Regions from separate parts of the Streptomyces sp. SID5464 genome, predicted to be linked through region 2. Evidence: riboswitches for the same ligand, from Rfam matches in the RefSeq annotation. Region 2 holds a riboswitch; the other holds the start of a gene.
What was found. A riboswitch is a leader RNA that binds a small molecule or an ion and turns the genes downstream of it on or off. The one in region 2 is predicted to bind glycine.
Positions count from the first base shown of each region.

Region 1: another riboswitch for glycine. It lies ahead of gcvP (aminomethyl-transferring glycine dehydrogenase); the one in region 2 lies ahead of gcvT (glycine cleavage system aminomethyltransferase GcvT).

Region 1 covers NZ_WWIQ01000075.1:235,055-242,968, forward strand. Annotated here, with positions in the region: gene gcvP (aminomethyl-transferring glycine dehydrogenase) at 1-2,638, opposite strand, end outside; glycine riboswitch at 2,816-2,911, opposite strand; gene GTY47_RS37420 (PRC-barrel domain-containing protein) at 3,026-3,400, shown strand; gene GTY47_RS37425 (DNA polymerase IV) at 3,416-4,819, opposite strand; gene GTY47_RS37430 (MerR family transcriptional regulator) at 4,953-5,636, opposite strand; gene GTY47_RS37435 (bifunctional nuclease family protein) at 5,951-6,424, opposite strand; gene GTY47_RS37440 (MerR family transcriptional regulator) at 6,510-7,244, opposite strand; gene GTY47_RS37445 (FHA domain-containing protein) at 7,296-7,914, opposite strand, start outside.
Region 2 covers NZ_WWIQ01000077.1:56,909-64,822, forward strand. Annotated here, with positions in the region: gene glyA (serine hydroxymethyltransferase) at 1-964, opposite strand, end outside; gene gcvH (glycine cleavage system protein GcvH) at 979-1,356, opposite strand; gene gcvT (glycine cleavage system aminomethyltransferase GcvT) at 1,459-2,577, opposite strand; glycine riboswitch at 2,745-2,845, opposite strand; gene GTY47_RS39010 (AAA family ATPase) at 3,028-3,690, shown strand; gene GTY47_RS39015 (enhanced serine sensitivity protein SseB) at 3,758-4,546, shown strand; gene GTY47_RS39020 (enhanced serine sensitivity protein SseB C-terminal domain-containing protein) at 4,627-5,427, shown strand; gene GTY47_RS39025 (ABC transporter permease) at 5,769-6,767, shown strand; gene GTY47_RS39030 (ABC transporter substrate-binding protein) at 6,776-7,914, shown strand, end outside.

The DNA of each region.
Region 1 (7,914 bases), on a different contig from region 2:
GGATGGCGATCATCGCCTCGCAGAACCGGTCCAGCTCGGTCAGGTCCTCCGACTCGGTCGGCTCGATCATCAGCGTCCCGGCCACCGGGAACGACATCGTCGGCGCGTGGAAGCCGTAGTCGATCAGCCGCTTGGCGACGTCGTCGACGCTCACCCCGGTCGCCTTGGTCAGCGGGCGCAGGTCGATGATGCACTCGTGCGCGACGAGCCCGCCGGGGCCGGTGTAGAGCACCGGGTAGTGCGGCTCCAGGCGCTTGGCGATGTAGTTGGCACTGAGCACCGCGACCTGCGTGGCCCGCTTCAGCCCCTCGCCGCCCATGAGCCGGACGTACGCCCAGGAGATCGGCAGGATGCCGGCGGAGCCCCACGGCGCCGCGGAGATGGGACCGACACCCGTGTGAGGGCCCGCCTCGGGCTGGAGCGGGTGGTTCGGCAGGTACGGCGCGAGGTGCTCACGCACCGCCACCGGACCGACACCGGGGCCGCCACCGCCGTGCGGGATGCAGAAGGTCTTGTGCAGGTTCAGGTGCGAGACGTCCCCGCCGAAGTGCCCCGGCTTGGCGAGTCCGACGAGCGCGTTGAGGTTGGCCCCGTCGACGTAGACCTGCCCGCCCGCCTCGTGCACCTGGGCGCAGATCTCGGAGACGTGCTCCTCGAACACGCCGTGCGTGGACGGGTACGTGATCATCAGCACCGCCAGCTCGTCGCGGTACTGCTCGATCTTCGCCCGCAGGTCCTCGACGTCGATCTCGCCGTCCTCGGCGGTCTTCACGACGACGACCTTCATGCCCGCCATCACCGCGCTCGCGGCGTTGGTCCCGTGCGCGGACGAGGGAATCAGGCACACGGTGCGCTGCTCGTCCCCGTTGGCCCGGTGGTACCCGCGTACGGCGAGCAGACCGGCCAGCTCGCCCTGCGACCCGGCGTTCGGCTGGAGGGACACCTTGTCGTACCCGGTGACCTCGGCGAGACGGTCCTCCAGCTCACGGATGAGCGTGAGGTAGCCGCCGGCCTGCTCGGCGGGCGCGAAGGGGTGCAGCTGCCCGAACTCGGGCCAGGTGACCGGCTCCATCTCCGTGGTCGCGTTGAGCTTCATGGTGCAGGAGCCCAGCGGGATCATGCCCCGGTCGAGCGCGTAGTCGCGGTCGGCCAGCCGGCGCAGGTAGCGCAGCATGGCGGTCTCGGAGCGGTGCTGGTGGAAGACGGGGTGCGTCAGGTACTCGTCGGTCCGCAGCAGGGCCTGCGGAAGCCCGTCCTCCGTGGCCGCGTCCAGCGCCTCGACGACGCCCTCGACCCCGAAGGCGGCCCATACGGCACGCAGCTGGGCCCGCGTGGTGGTCTCGTCGCAGGCGATCGAGACGTGGTCGGCGTCGACGAGCCGCAGGTTGACCCCGTTCTCCTGCGCGGCGGCCACGACGTCGGCGGCCCGGCCCGCGACGCGCACGGTCAGGGTGTCGAAGTAGGACCCGTGCACGACCTCGACCCCGCCGTTCGCGAGCCCGGCGGCGAGGACCGTGGCGTACCGGTGGGTGCGCCGCGCGATGCCCTTGAGGCCCTCCGGCCCGTGGTAGACGGCGTACATGCCGGCCATGACGGCGAGCAGCACCTGGGCGGTGCAGATGTTGCTGGTGGCCTTCTCGCGGCGGATGTGCTGCTCACGCGTCTGGAGCGCCAGCCGGTACGCCTTGTTCCCGTCGGCGTCCACGGACACGCCGACGAGCCGCCCGGGCAGGCTGCGCGCCATCTTGTCCTTGACCGCCATGTAACCGGCGTGCGGACCGCCGAAGCCCATCGGCACGCCGAAGCGCTGTGTCGTCCCGACGGCGATGTCCGCGCCGAGCTCACCGGGGGACTTCAGCAGCGTCAGGGCGAGCAGATCCGCGGCGACGGTGACGAGCGCCCCGAGCTCGTGCGCCTGGTCGACGACCGGCTTGATGTCCCGTACGGCCCCGGAGGCGCCCGGGTACTGGATCAGCACGCCGTTGATCTCGCGCTCGGCGATCTCGGCGGGAATGCCCTCGCCGAGGTCGGCGACGACGACCTCGACGCCGGTCGGCTCGGCCCGGGTCTGGATCACGGCGATGGTCTGCGGCAAGGCGTCCGCGTCGACCAGGAACAGGCCCTTCTTGTTCTTGCCGAGGCGCCGCGACAGCGCCATGGCCTCGGCGGCCGCGGTGCCCTCGTCGAGCAGGGAGGCACCGGAGGTGGGCAGTCCGGTGAGGTCGGCGACCATCGTCTGGAAGTTGAGCAGCGCCTCGAGCCGCCCCTGCGAGATCTCCGGCTGGTACGGCGTGTAGGCCGTGTACCAGGCCGGGTTCTCCATGACGTTGCGCATGATGACCGGCGGCGTGAACGTGCCGTAGTACCCGAGCCCGATCATGGAGCCGAGGACCTGGTTGCGGTCGGCGAGGGAGCGCAGCTCGGCGATCACCTCGGCCTCGCTGCGGGCGCCCGGCAGGTCCAGCGCCTCGGCGCTCTTGATCACGGCCGGGACAGCGGCGGCCGTGAGCTCGTCCAGCGAGCCGTAGCCGACCTGCGCGAGCATCTTGGCACAGGCCTCGTGGTCGGGGCCGATGTGGCGCTGCTCGAAGGGGACTGCCTCTTCGAGTTCGGAGAGCGGGATGCGATGGGCGGTCATTTGCGGAGGCCTCCTGGTCTGACACGACCTTCGAGGGGCACCACGGCACGGGTACCCGGACGGCCTCCCCCTCTGTCATCTCAACCTGAGAGCTTCACCGGATCGCCCGAAGGCCTCCGGCTTTCACCGTCGGTGAGAGCGGAAGCCGTCGACACCCGCCCTGCTTTCCAGAGTGACCTCGTCCGTGCGGTACGTGAGCCTGAGAGATTCCGGGGAGGATTTGCTCCTTCGGCGCCTCCGATGGTGTCTGGAGGACTCTCCCGCACGGGGTCAGCAGCCGCTGCCAGCGTACCAGCGAGGCTCACGGACGAACCTTCGAGTGGCCACCTCTCCGATTGTGCCGTTTTGTTGTGCTTACGGATGAGTTGCGACCCATGTGGAGGGCCCGTGCGAACCGATATCGATCCGCGCAACCTGATCGGCCGCAAGGCGTTCGACCGCAACGGAACCAGGATCGGCACGATCGACGAGGTCTACCTCGACGACGCCACCGGCGAGCCGGAATGGGCGGCCATACGGACCGGCCTGTTCAGCAGGGACGCTTTCGTCCCCCTCGAGCCCAGCGAACTGATCGACGGCGCCCTCCACGTGCCCTTCGACCGCGCCCTGATCAAGGACGCCCCCGACTTCGGCGTGGGCCGCCACCTCTCCCCGGAGCAAGAGCTGCAGCTCTACCACCACTACGGCCTCGACGTCACCGCGCCTCCCCCTCTCGCGGACCGCGACTTCGGCAAGTTGGCGGGCACGGACGAGACGGCCTGAAGCCCGGCAAGCCACCTATGGAGCAGCGGACCGCAGCCCCACGGCTCCGGCCCCACCTTCCGTCCCAGGGCTCTCCTCCGGTCTCGATAACACCAGGGGCAACGGATCAGCCGGCTCCAGGTCCGGATCGTCGACGCGGAAGGTCCGCACCCGCCCGGGCTCCGAGCCGGGCGTCTCGAACCGCACGGTGACCCGCCCCAGACCGCTGCCCTGCACCCACCCGTGCCCGAACAGGGTGTGCCGTACGTCGTGCCCGGCGGGCCACCGCCGCTCGGCGAGCGCCGGCTGCTCCTCGACCGGCGCCACGGCATCCTTCTCGACGGGCCCCTCCGTCTCCGCCCGCTCCCCCGCCGCCTGCGCGAAGAGATCCTCCTGCGTGTAGTCGGCGAGACCGCTGACGCCCACCCCGAGCAGCCGCACACCGCCCGTCGTGTCGACCGAGTCGAGCAGCCTGGCCGCCGCCTCCCGGATCACCCCGGGATCGTCCGTCGGTCCGCGCAGCGTCTCGGACCGGGTGAGCGTCGAGAAGTCGTACCGCCGCACCTTCAGCACGATGGTCCGCCCGGACAGCCCCGCCCCGCGCAGCCTCCGCACACACCGATCGGCCAGTCGCTGCACCTCTAGACCGACCCGCACCCGGTCGTGGATGTCCACGTCGTAGGTGTCCTCGACCGACACCGACTTCGCCTCCCGCTCCGCCACGACAGGCCGGTCGTCCCGCGCCAGCGCCATGGCGTAGAGCCCGTGCCCGTGCGCCTTGCCCAGCAGCCGGACCAGCTCGTCCTCCCCCGCCTCGGCGATCTCCTCGACCGTGGTGATCCCGGCCCGCCGCAGATGGTCACCGGTCGCCGGCCCGACCCCCGGCAACGTCCGCACCGACATCGGCCCCAGCATCGCCCGCTCGGTCCCCGGCTCGATCACCACCAGTCCGTCCGGCTTGGCCTGCTCCGAAGCGATCTTCGCGAGCATCTTGGAGGCGGCGAGCCCCACCGACCCCGTGAGCCCGGTGACGGCCCGTATGTCCGCGCGCAACCGCGTTCCGACCAGCCGCGCCGACTGCTCGTCCCAGGCCGCTCCACCGGCCTCCAGGTCCACGAACGCCTCGTCCAGGCTCAGCGGCTCCACCAGCGGCGACAACGCCCGCAGCAGCTCCATCACCCGCTCGCTGATCGCCTTGTAGAAACCGAAGCGCGGCACGAGATACGCGGCATGGGGCGCGAGCCGCCGGGCCTGCCCCATCGGCATCGCCGAATGCACACCGAAGACCCTGGCCTCGTACGACGCCGTGGCCACCACACCCCGCGGCCCGAGCCCGCCCACGACGACGGCCTTCCCGCGCAGACTCGGCTTGGACGCCTGCTCCACCGAGGCGAAGAAGGCATCCATGTCGAGATGCAGGATCGTGGGCGCGGTTCTCACATCTCCGATGCTGCCCTACGCCACTGACAACGCCCCCGCCAACGCACCTACGCCCCCGGGAGAAAGCGCTTGCAGCCCGGCGCGGAAACGTCCCGCCGGTAACAACCACGAAGCCACCGCCCTGCCGGACGACTCAGACGGCCCGGTTCCGCCGCCGCGCCAGCTCGTCCGCAGGGTTGGGCCCGACCAGGGTCTCGCCGGTGTCGATCCGCTCGCCGTGCAGCTGGGACAGCGCGCTCTCGACATCCCGCCACACCACACCGACGGCGATCCCGAAGACGCCCTGACCCCCTTGGAGCAGGGCATGGACCTCGTCCGGCGAGGTGCACTCGTAGACCGTCGCTCCGTCACTCATCAGCGTCATCCGCTCCAGGTCGCGGAAACCGCGTTCTCTGAGGTGCTGGACGGCCGTGCGGATGTTCTGGAGCGACACCCCGGTGTCGAGGAACCGCTTGACGATCTTCAGGACGACGACGTCCCGGAAGCTGTACAGCCGCTGCGTCCCCGACCCGTAGGCGGGGCGCACACTCGGCTCGACGAGGCCGGTGCGGGCCCAGTAGTCGAGCTGCCGGTAGGTGATACCGGCGGCCGCACAGGCGGTGGGGCCGCGATAGCCGATCTGCTCGGACGCCATGGACGTCGTCCCTCCGCTGCTCGGCACGGCCGTCGGTCGCTGCGGAACGTGATCAGCCACGCCGCCCGGTTGGGGGCGCCCCCCGCTCGGGCGGAGCCGTGAGCCCGGGGGAGGGTACGGACCGCTCGCCCTGAGACTGCGCTCGGGGCCACCCCCAGCCGTACCGTCGCCGCTGCTTCTCACGCCGACCTCCGTCCTTGACCTGCCTTCTCGACGGTAGGCAGTCACCCGGGGTGCGTCAACGATCGCCACACTCGCCACGCCGAGTGATAATCACCCTAAGAGTGGTTTCCCGTGCCCCACCGCGGGGAAAGGCTAGCCGAATGCCTCCGATACGGGCCGCGTGACGCTCTCACTCGCCTCCGGCACATGCGGGCATTTCACCCGTCACACACGGCGGGCGACCCTGCCGCGGACCACATCGTCCGCCGGGCCGCCCACACGCCTCACTGGCCGCCGCCACTCCCCGCCATCCGGCTCTCGCCGGAATCCAGCGCTCACTGGCTGCTGCTGCCGAAGTCCTCCGGGGAGATCTGGTCGAGGAACTCGCGGAACTTCTCCACCTCGTCCTCCTGCTCGTCCGGGATCGCGATGCCGGCGTCGTCGAGCACCGTGTCACTGCCGTAGATCGGTGTCCCGGTGCGCAGGGCCAGCGCTATGGCGTCGGACGGGCGGGCGCTCACCTCGACGCCGCTGGCGAAGACCAGCTCCGCGTAGAAGACGCCCTCACGCAGGTCCGTGATGCGCACTTCCGTGAGCTCCTGGCCGACGGCCTCCAGCACGTCCTTGAACAGGTCGTGGGTCAGCGGCCGCGCGGGAGCCATGCCCTGCTGGGCGAAGGCGATCGCCGTCGCCTCCCCCGGTCCGATCCAAATGGGGAGGTAACGGTCGCCCCCCACTTCACGCAGCAGCACGATCGGTTGGTTGGAGGGCATTTCCACCCGGACACCTACGACATCGAGCTCGTTCACACAGCAACCCTAGGCCGTGCTCGGGACGTTTGGGTAGTCGGGCCGGGAACGGGCGCCTGATCCGGCCCGCCCACGACCGGCCGTCTCACGGCAGCCGCACCCCGAGCGCCGTCTGCACCAGCGCCGCGTGCAACTTCACCGTGAGCCCCGCAAGCTCCTTGGTACGGGTCTCGGCATGAGCCCTGGTCTGCGGGTTCCGGTGCCGCTTCAGCGGGGCCACCACCTGGTCCACGAGCCCGGCCTCGCGATCGGCGGCGGCCTTCATCACCCGCAGGTGCCGCGGCTCGATCCCGAACCGCCCCAGTTCGGCGATCAGCGAGGCCACCGTGACCGCCTCCGCGTCGTACACCCCGTCCTCCAGTGGAGTGACGAGCCCGTACGACTCCCACTCCCTGAGCTCCTCCTCGCCGACACCGGCGGCGGCGAGCAGCTCCTGGCGCCCGATCCTGGCCGCCGTGGGCGCCTCGGGCGGCTCGGCCACGCTCTCGCCGTCGCGCTGACGGCCCAGGGCCGGCAGCTGGACGGCCTCGCCGCGCTCCATGGCCTCCAGATGCTCGCGGATCACCTTCAGGGGCAGATAGTGGTCCCGCTGCATCCTCAGGACATGGCCGAGACGCTCGACGTCGTGAGCGCTGAACTTGCGATACCCCGACGGGGTCCGCTGCGGCTCGATGAGCCCCTCCGCCTCCAGGAAACGGATCTTGGAGATGGTGACTTCGGGGAACTCGTCGCGCAGCACGTTCAGCACCGTGCCGATGCTCATCAGCCTGTCCGTGGCGGCGGTGCCGTGCCCGGCACCGCCGCTCGGTGTTTGCAGCATGGACCTTCCCTGACGGACGGACCTTCGCGGGGTTCCCCGGCCGGAATCCGGTCAGTAGCCCCGCTGGCTGGCGTAGAAGACCAGCCGGTACTTGCCGATCTGCACCTCGTCGCCGTTGTTCAAGGCGACCTGGTCGATCCGCTCGCGGTTCACGTACGTGCCGTTCAGGCTGCCCACGTCGGCCACCGTGAACGAGCCGTCCTGCCCGCGGCGGAACTCCACATGCCGCCGGGAGACCGTCACGTCGTCCAGGAAGATGTCGCTCTGCGGATGGCGCCCGGCCGTGGTCAGATCGCCGTCCAGCAGGAAGCGGCTGCCCGAGTTCGGCCCGCGGCGCACGACCAGGAGCGCGGAACCCAGCGGCAGCGCGTCGACCGCCGCCTGCGCCTCGGGCGACAGCGTCGGCATCGGCGTCTGGCCGGTGGTCTCGCTGTCGTAGGCCTCGAGACCGGAGATGGAGATCGTGGAGGTCGTCTCGGACGGACGCTCCGCCGCCGCCCCCGCCCGCAGCGGCGCGCCGCAGTTGGAACAGAAGCGGCTGTTCTCCGCGTTGCGGTTACCGCACCTCGTACACACCAGGGCCGACATCGGATCCTCCTGCCGCGGCTGCCCACCGGGGGCATTGGACGCATACGGGTCGGAAAACCCTCCACCCGCACTTGAGGGTTGC
Region 2 (7,914 bases):
GGACCAGGTGCACGTCCGTGCCGCCGGACAGGACGTCCACACCCACGGCCCGGACGTCGTCCTTCACCAGACGCTCGGCCAGGATGCGGGCACCCTCCAGCGTACGGCGCTGGCGCTCCTTGAAGTCCTCCGAGGCCGCGACCTTGAAGGCGACCGCCTTGGCCGCGATCACGTGCTCCAGCGGACCGCCCTGCTGACCGGGGAAGACAGCGGAGTTGATCTTCTTGGTGAGCTCGGCCGTGGAGAGGATCACACCGCCGCGCGGGCCGCCCAGCGTCTTGTGGGTGGTCGTGGTCACCACGTGCGCGTGCGGCACCGGGTTCGGGTGCAGCCCCGCCGCGACGAGCCCGGCGAAGTGCGCCATGTCGACCATCAGGTACGCGCCGACCTCGTCCGCGATCCGGCGGAACGCGGCGAAGTCCAGCTGCCGCGGGTAGGCCGACCAGCCCGCGACGATCAGCTTGGGCCTGGACTCCTTCGCCAGCCGCTCGACCTCGGCCATGTCGACCCGGCCGGCCTCGCCCACGTGGTAGGCGACGACGTCGTAGAGCTTGCCGGAGAAGTTGATCTTCATGCCGTGGGTCAGGTGCCCGCCGTGCGCGAGGTCCAGACCCATGATGGTGTCGCCCGGCTTGAGCAGCGCGAACATCGCGGCGGCGTTGGCCTGGGCGCCCGAGTGCGGCTGGACGTTGGCGTGCTCGGCGCCGAACAGCTCCTTGACGCGGTCGATCGCGATCTGCTCGACCACGTCGACGTGCTCGCAGCCGCCGTAGTAGCGGCGGCCCGGGTAACCCTCGGCGTACTTGTTGGTGAGGACCGAGCCCTGCGCCTCCATGACCGCGACCGGAGCGAAGTTCTCCGAGGCGATCATCTCCAGCGTGGACTGCTGCCGGTGCAGCTCGGCGTCGACCGCGGCGGCCACGGCCGGGTCGAGCTCGTGCAGGGGTGTGTTCAGGACGGACATACGGCTACGACTCCTCAGCCGGCGGAGAACGCGGTGTACTCGTCGGCGGAGAGCAGGTCGCCCGGCTCGTCCGTGACCCGCACCTTGAACAGCCAGCCGCCCTCGAAGGGGGCCGAGTTCACCAGCGACGGGTCGTTCACCACGTCCTCGTTGACCTCGGTGACCTCACCGGACACGGGGGAGTAGAGGTCGGACACCGACTTGGTCGACTCCAGCTCGCCGCAGGTCTCGCCGGCGGACACGGAGTCGCCGACCTCGGGAAGCTGGACGAACACGACATCGCCGAGCGCGTTGGCCGCGTGCTCCGTGATGCCGACCGTCGAGACGCCGTCCTCGGCGGCCGACAGCCACTCGTGCTCCTTGCTGTAACGCAGCTGCTGGGGGTTGCTCATGGCCTGGATTCTCCTGTACGCGCGGGAGTGCTGTGGAAGGGGGGACTGCTGGTGAGCTGGGACGACGGGCACGAGGCGGTGCCGCGGCCCTCCGGCCAGTGTCTACTTCTGACGCTTGTAGAACGGCAGCGCCACGACCTCGTACGGCTCGTGACTGCCCCGGATGTCCACACCGACACCGGCCGTGCCCGGCGTGGAGTACATGGCGTCGACGTAGGCCATCGCGATCGGCTTGCCCAGCGTGGGGGAGGGGGCCCCGGAGGTGACCTCGCCGATCACCTTGCCCTCGGCGACGACGGCGTACCCGGCGCGGGGGACCCGGCGGCCTTCGGCGATCAGGCCGACCAGGACGCGCGGCGGCTCGTGGTTCGCGTGCTCCGCGGCCTCACGCAGGGCCGCGCGGCCCACGAAGTCGCCTTCCTTCTCGAACTTCACCACCCGTCCGAGGCCCGCGTCGAAGGGGGTGAGGGAGGTCGACAGCTCGTGCCCGTACAGCGGCATGCCGGCCTCCAGCCGCAGCGTGTCCCGGCAGGACAGCCCGCAGGGGACCAGCCCGACGCCCTCGCCCGCCTTGGTCAGCGCCTGCCACAGCTCGACCGCGTGCTCCGGCTTCACGAACAGCTCGAAGCCGTCCTCGCCGGTGTACCCGGTCCGGGCGATCAGCGCCGGGACGCCCGCGACCGTACCGGGCAGCCCGGCGTAGTACTTCAGGCCGTCGAGGTCGGCGTCCGTGAGGGACTTCAGGATGCCGGGGGACTCCGGCCCCTGTACGGCGATCAGCGCGTAGGCGTCCCGGTCGTCGCGCACCTCGGCGTCGAAGCCGGCGGCGCGCTCGCTGAGCGCGTCCAGGACGACCTGGGCGTTGGAGGCGTTGGCGACGACCATGTACTCGGTCTCGCCCAGGCGATAGACGATCAGGTCGTCGAGGATGCCGCCGTCGGCCCGGCAGATCATGGTGTAGCGGGCGCGGCCCGGCTTCACGCCGCCGATGTTGCCCACCAGGGCGAAGTCGAGGAGGGCGGCGGCCTGCGGGCCGGTGACGGTGATCTCCCCCATGTGGGAGAGGTCGAAGAGCCCGGCCTTCGTGCGCACGGCGTTGTGCTCGTCGCGCTCGGAGCCGTAGCGCAGGGGCATGTCCCAGCCGGCGAAGTCGGTCATCGTCGCGCCGAGCGAACGATGCAGGGCATCGAGCGCGGTGTGGCGCAGTGGCGTACTGCTCATCGGGCGGTCGTCTCCAAGGGCATGACGGGCGAGGTCGTTCCTCCCCATCTGTCATCGGAACCTGAGAGGTTCGCCATGACCACAGGGGACACGGCTTGCACCTTGGGTGGAGCCACGCCACTTCCCGAAGCTGCGAGAGAAGGGTGCGGCCCGCTTTTCAGATGTGCCTCGCCCGCGCGGTAACGGGGCCTGAGAGATTCAAGGGAGGGACTTGCTCCTTCGGCGCCCCAGCGTCGGACGGTGCTGGGGACTCTCCCGCGCGGATTCAAACGGCCGGTATGCAGTTGGCGCGCACATCATTGCACGCATCGTCGCCGGGTGGCAGGGGGACCACCCTGTAGCAGGCCTGTTGCGGGAAGAGGACTAAAACCAGAGACATCGGGCATTACCTTCTCTTTACACTCGGCGGGGATGGGACTCCGTACCTGGCCCCAGGGGAGGACGATCACGGTGAACAGGACCACCGCCTACGCCACGACGTCGGGCATCGCGCTGCCCGAGCAGCCGGCCGCTCCGGCAGCCGCGGCCTGCGGCCCGCTGCCGGTCGTCCGCGATCTGCGCGAGCGCGCCGGCCGCGGCCCGCACGCGCTGCTCTTCGGCCCCCGCGACCTCGTCGTGGTCACGGGTCTGCCCGGCAGCGGCAAGTCCACGCTGATGCGGCGCACCGTGCCGGGCCGGCGCATCGACTCCCAGGACACCCGCGACCGCTGGGACAGCCGCATGCCGAGCTTCCTGCCGTACGGGTTCTACCGCCCGCTCGTCCGCCTCGCCCACTACGCCGGGCTGCGCCGCGCCCTGCGCACCGGCGAGGGCGTCGTCGTGCACGACTGCGGCACGCAGGCCTGGGTCCGCCGCTGGCTGGCCCGCGAAGCCCGCCGCCGGGGCGGCACCCTGCATCTGCTCATGCTCGACGTCACCCCCGAGGAGGCCCTGGCCGGCCAGCGCGACCGCGGCCGCGGTGTCTCGCGGTACGCGTTCCTGCGCCACCGCGCGGCGACCAACCGCCTGCTGCGCTCCGTGGAGCGGGGCGAACTGCCCGCGGGCTGCGGCTCGGCGATCCTCGTCGACCGGGACGCGGCGGGCACCCTGCGCCGGATCGGGTTCACGGGCTGACCGCCGCGGGCCGGTGAGCCGTTAGCCTTTTGAGCCTCAGCAGTGGTTCCAGGCAGGCGGTAGGCAGATGGACTTCCCGGCGGACTTCTCCGCGGACTTCCCGGCGCACACGCAGACCCACCCGCACGGCGGATGGCCCGGCAACGAACTGGAGGAGGTGCTCTCGGCCTCCCTCGGCGCCGGGCCGGCGGCCGGCGGGCGGATCGTCGAGGTGCTCGGCCGTAGTTTCGTCTGGGTCCCCCTGCCGAACGGCGGCGGCCCGCAGAGCGGCCCCCTGGATCTGCCCGGCATCGAGATCGAGGGCCAGGCGTATGTACCGGTGTTCAGCTCCGAGGAGCAGTTCCGCCAGGTCGTCGGCTCCCACATGTCGTACACGATCGCGCCCGCCGTGGAGTTCGCCCGCGGCCTGCCGCCGCACGCCGGAATAGCCGTCAACCCGGGCGGTGTGGTCGGCATACCGCTCCCGCCGCCCGCCGTGGCCGAGCTCTGCCGGGCCGGCCGGACCCCCTTGGACGGCCCCGCGAGCGGCGGCCGGGTCCGCCTCTTCGAGCCCGACTGGCAGGACGACCCGGTGGACTTCCTCGCCGCCGCCTCCGCCGAGTTCGAGGCGATCGGCGTCGTCCTCACCGCCCGCCGCTGCCTCGCCGCGATCGAGACCGCCGACCCGGTGATGTTCGTGGGCGTCGAACTCTCCCAGTGGGAAGGCGACCTGCGGGCCCTCCCCCTGGAAGCCCTCACCCGGGCCGTCACGACGTCCCCGGCTCCTTGGCCGGTCAACCTGGTGCTCCTGGACGTGACGGAGGACCCGGTGGGCAACTGGATGAGGGACCGGGTCCGGCCCTTCTACCAGCGGTAGCAAACCGGCACCAGGCCCCGAGCTCCCGGGCGGGCTTAAGCTAGGTCACGGTCGAGGCGTTGTACGAAGGGGCGGTAAAGGTGAGCGCGAGCGGCACGGCCGCGGCCGGACAGGTCGAGCACATGCTGCGCCAGGTCACGCCCGGGCGTTACGACGCCTACGAGGCACTCCTGCGCGCGCTCGCGACCCCGCACTCCGGCCAGATCTGGATGCTCCTCTGGCACGGCCAGGCGGGCTCCCCCGACGCCCAGTACGGGAACATGGAGGTCGACGGCTGCGGCTACGCCCCCTGTGTGACCTCCGCCCAGGAGCTCTCGGCCAGCGGCTGGAACCGCAGTTACGAGGTGATCGACGGAGTCGACGTCGCCCGGGCCCTCTACCCCGACCACTACGGCCTCTGGCTCAACCCGCACGCCCCCGGTGGCGGCGTCGGCATCCCCTGGCTCGACCTGCGCCGGATCGCCACGGGCCTGGACCGCCAGCCGGCCGGCCCGCTGCGGCTGTCCGAACCGGCCATCGAGATCCCGCAGTTCTACGCCCTGCTCGCGCAGAACGCCCACCGCACCCCGGCCGTCCGCTCGCTGCGCCGGGCCTGGGTGCAGCCCGCGCTGGGGGCGCCGTACCTCGCCATCGGACTGGATGTGTACGACACCTCGCCGCCGGCCGTGGATTCCGTGCGCGCGATGATGCAGCAGTCCCTCGGTGCCGTACCGGACGGGCTGCCCGTCTCGACCGTCGCCATGTCCGACGAGCACGACCCGGTCGCCATGTGGCTGCGCGCGAGCGCCCGCCCCTTCTACGACCGTGAGGCCCACGCCACCGCCCCAGTCCAGGCCCCGGCCTCGGGCTACGGCTACCCCCCGGTCCAGGGCCGGTACTGACCCACCTCCAGGCCGCCCCCACGGTCCCTGCTTCCCACCCTCAAACGCGACAGGCTCTCAGCTCTTCGCGCGTAGATAGGGGTGAAAAGCGCAGGTATGTCCTAAAATGCCCCTGTCTCAGCGCGTCCGACCCCCGCTACCCACTGTCCGGATAACGGAACCCCGCAGACAGCATCACGTTTACGCATCCTTTCACCGTCAAGTCTGGCAACAGATCGCCAAAGCGTTGAAGACTCCCCGCAAGACACGGGCCGGGTCGGTCTCGTGTACGAGACAAGCAAACCGCTACAGCGGCAGCCAGGGGCTCGGCGATCGCCGGCCCGAGAGGGGTCAATCGCACCGTGACCGCACCGATCGAGACCACCGGGGCGGAAGCCGGAGCACAGCCCGAGGCCGTGCTCTCCGGGGTCAAGAAGAGCCAGATCGAAGGGCGCTCGCTCACCCAGATCGCCTGGATGCGCTTCAAGCGGGACAAGGTGGCGATGGCGGGAGGCGTCGTCGTCATGCTGCTCGTGCTGATGGCGGTGCTCTCCAAGCCGATCCAGTGGATCTTCAACCTCGATCCCAACAAGTTCAACCAGGACCTCATCGACCCCGCGCTGCTCGCCCCCAAGGGCGGCTGGGGAGGCATGAGTTGGGACCACCCGCTCGGCGTGGACCCCCAGTACGGCCGGGACATGCTCGCCCGCATCATCGACGGCTCCTGGGTCTCCCTCCTGGTCGCGGGCGGCGCCACGCTGCTGTCCGTGTGCATCGGCACCGTGCTCGGTGTCGTCGCCGGGTACTACGGCGGCTGGGTGGACAGTGTCATCAGCAGGCTGATGGACACCTTCCTCGCCTTCCCGCTGCTCCTGTTCGCCATCTCGATCTCGGCCTCCGTGCAGGACGGGTTCTTCGGTCTCGACGGCCTGTCCCTGCGCATCTGCGTGCTGATCTTCGTGATCGGCTTCTTCAGCTGGCCGTACATCGGCCGCATCGTGCGCGCCCAGACGATGACCCTGCGCAAGCGGGAGTTCATCGAGGCCGCCACGAGCCTCGGGGCGCGCGGCCCGTACGTCCTGTTCCGGGAACTGCTCCCGAACCTCGTCGCGCCGATCCTCGTCTACTCGACGCTGATCATCCCGACGAACATCCTGTTCGAGGCCGCGCTGAGCTTCCTCGGTGTCGGTATCGCTCCGCCGCAGGCCTCCTGGGGCGGCATGCTCAGCAACGCTGTGGATCTCTACACGGCTGATCCGCAGTACATGTTCGTGCCCGGACTGGCGATCTTCATCACCGTCCTGGCCTTCAACCTGCTGGGTGACGGGCTGCGTGACGCCCTCGACCCTCGCAGCAAGTGATCCATCGAATGAGGGGGCTTCCTCAGGTGAAGACGAGAAGGGTGACCGCCGGCGTTGCGTCGGTCCTGGCACTGTCGCTGGGCGCTGCCGCATGTGGCGGCGGAGGCGACGACAACGACGGGAACGGAGGCAACGGCAAGAAGGACGCCGCGCTGACCTCGATCGTCAACCCGTCGAGCAAGAAGGGCGGGACGGTCACGTACGAGCACTCGGACGTGCCCGACTCCCTCGACCCCGGCAACACGTACTACGGCTGGGTGCAGAACTTCTCCCGCCTCTACGGCAGAACGCTCACCACGTTCAAACCGGCGGCGGGCAAGGAAGGTCTGGAGGTCGTCCCGGACCTCGCCGAGTCCCTCGGCAAGTCCAGCCCGGACGCCAAGACCTGGACGTACAAGCTGCGCGCCGGCGTGAAGTTCCAGGACGGCACCCCGGTGACGTCCAAGGACGTGAAGTACGCCATCGAGCGCTCCAACTTCGCGCCCGAGGCACTGTCCAACGGCCCGACGTACTTCAAGTCGTACCTTGAGGGCGGCGACAAGTACCAGGGTCCCTACAAGGACAAGTCCGCCGAGGGCATCAAGTCGATCGAGACGCCGGACGACCGGACGATCGTCTTCAAGCTGAAGCAGCCGTTCGCCGACTTCGACTACCTGGCGACGTTCTCGCAGACGGCGCCGGTGCCGAAGGCGAAGGACAACGGCGCGAAGTACGTGCAGAACATCGTGTCCTCCGGCCCGTACCAGTTCCAGTCCTACGAAGAGGGCCGCGGCGCCACCCTGGTGCGCAACCCGCAGTGGGACGCGAAGACGGACCCGATCCGCAAGGCGCTGCCGGACAAGGTCACGATCAAGTTCAAGGTCAACCAGGTCACGATCGACAACGACCTGCTCTCCAACAAGATCACGGCTGACGCGGCGGGCACCGGTGTGGCGCCGCAGACCCAGCCGAAGGTGCTGGCCGGCAAGAACGCGGGCCAGACGGACAGCTCGTACGCCGGCGCCACGCAGTACATCGCGCTGAACCTGAAGGTCGCCCCGTTCGACAACATCCACTGCCGCAAGGCCGTGCAGTGGGGCCTCGACAAGCAGTCGGTGCTGGACGCGATGGGCGGTACGCCGAAGGGTGACGTGGCGACCACGCTGCT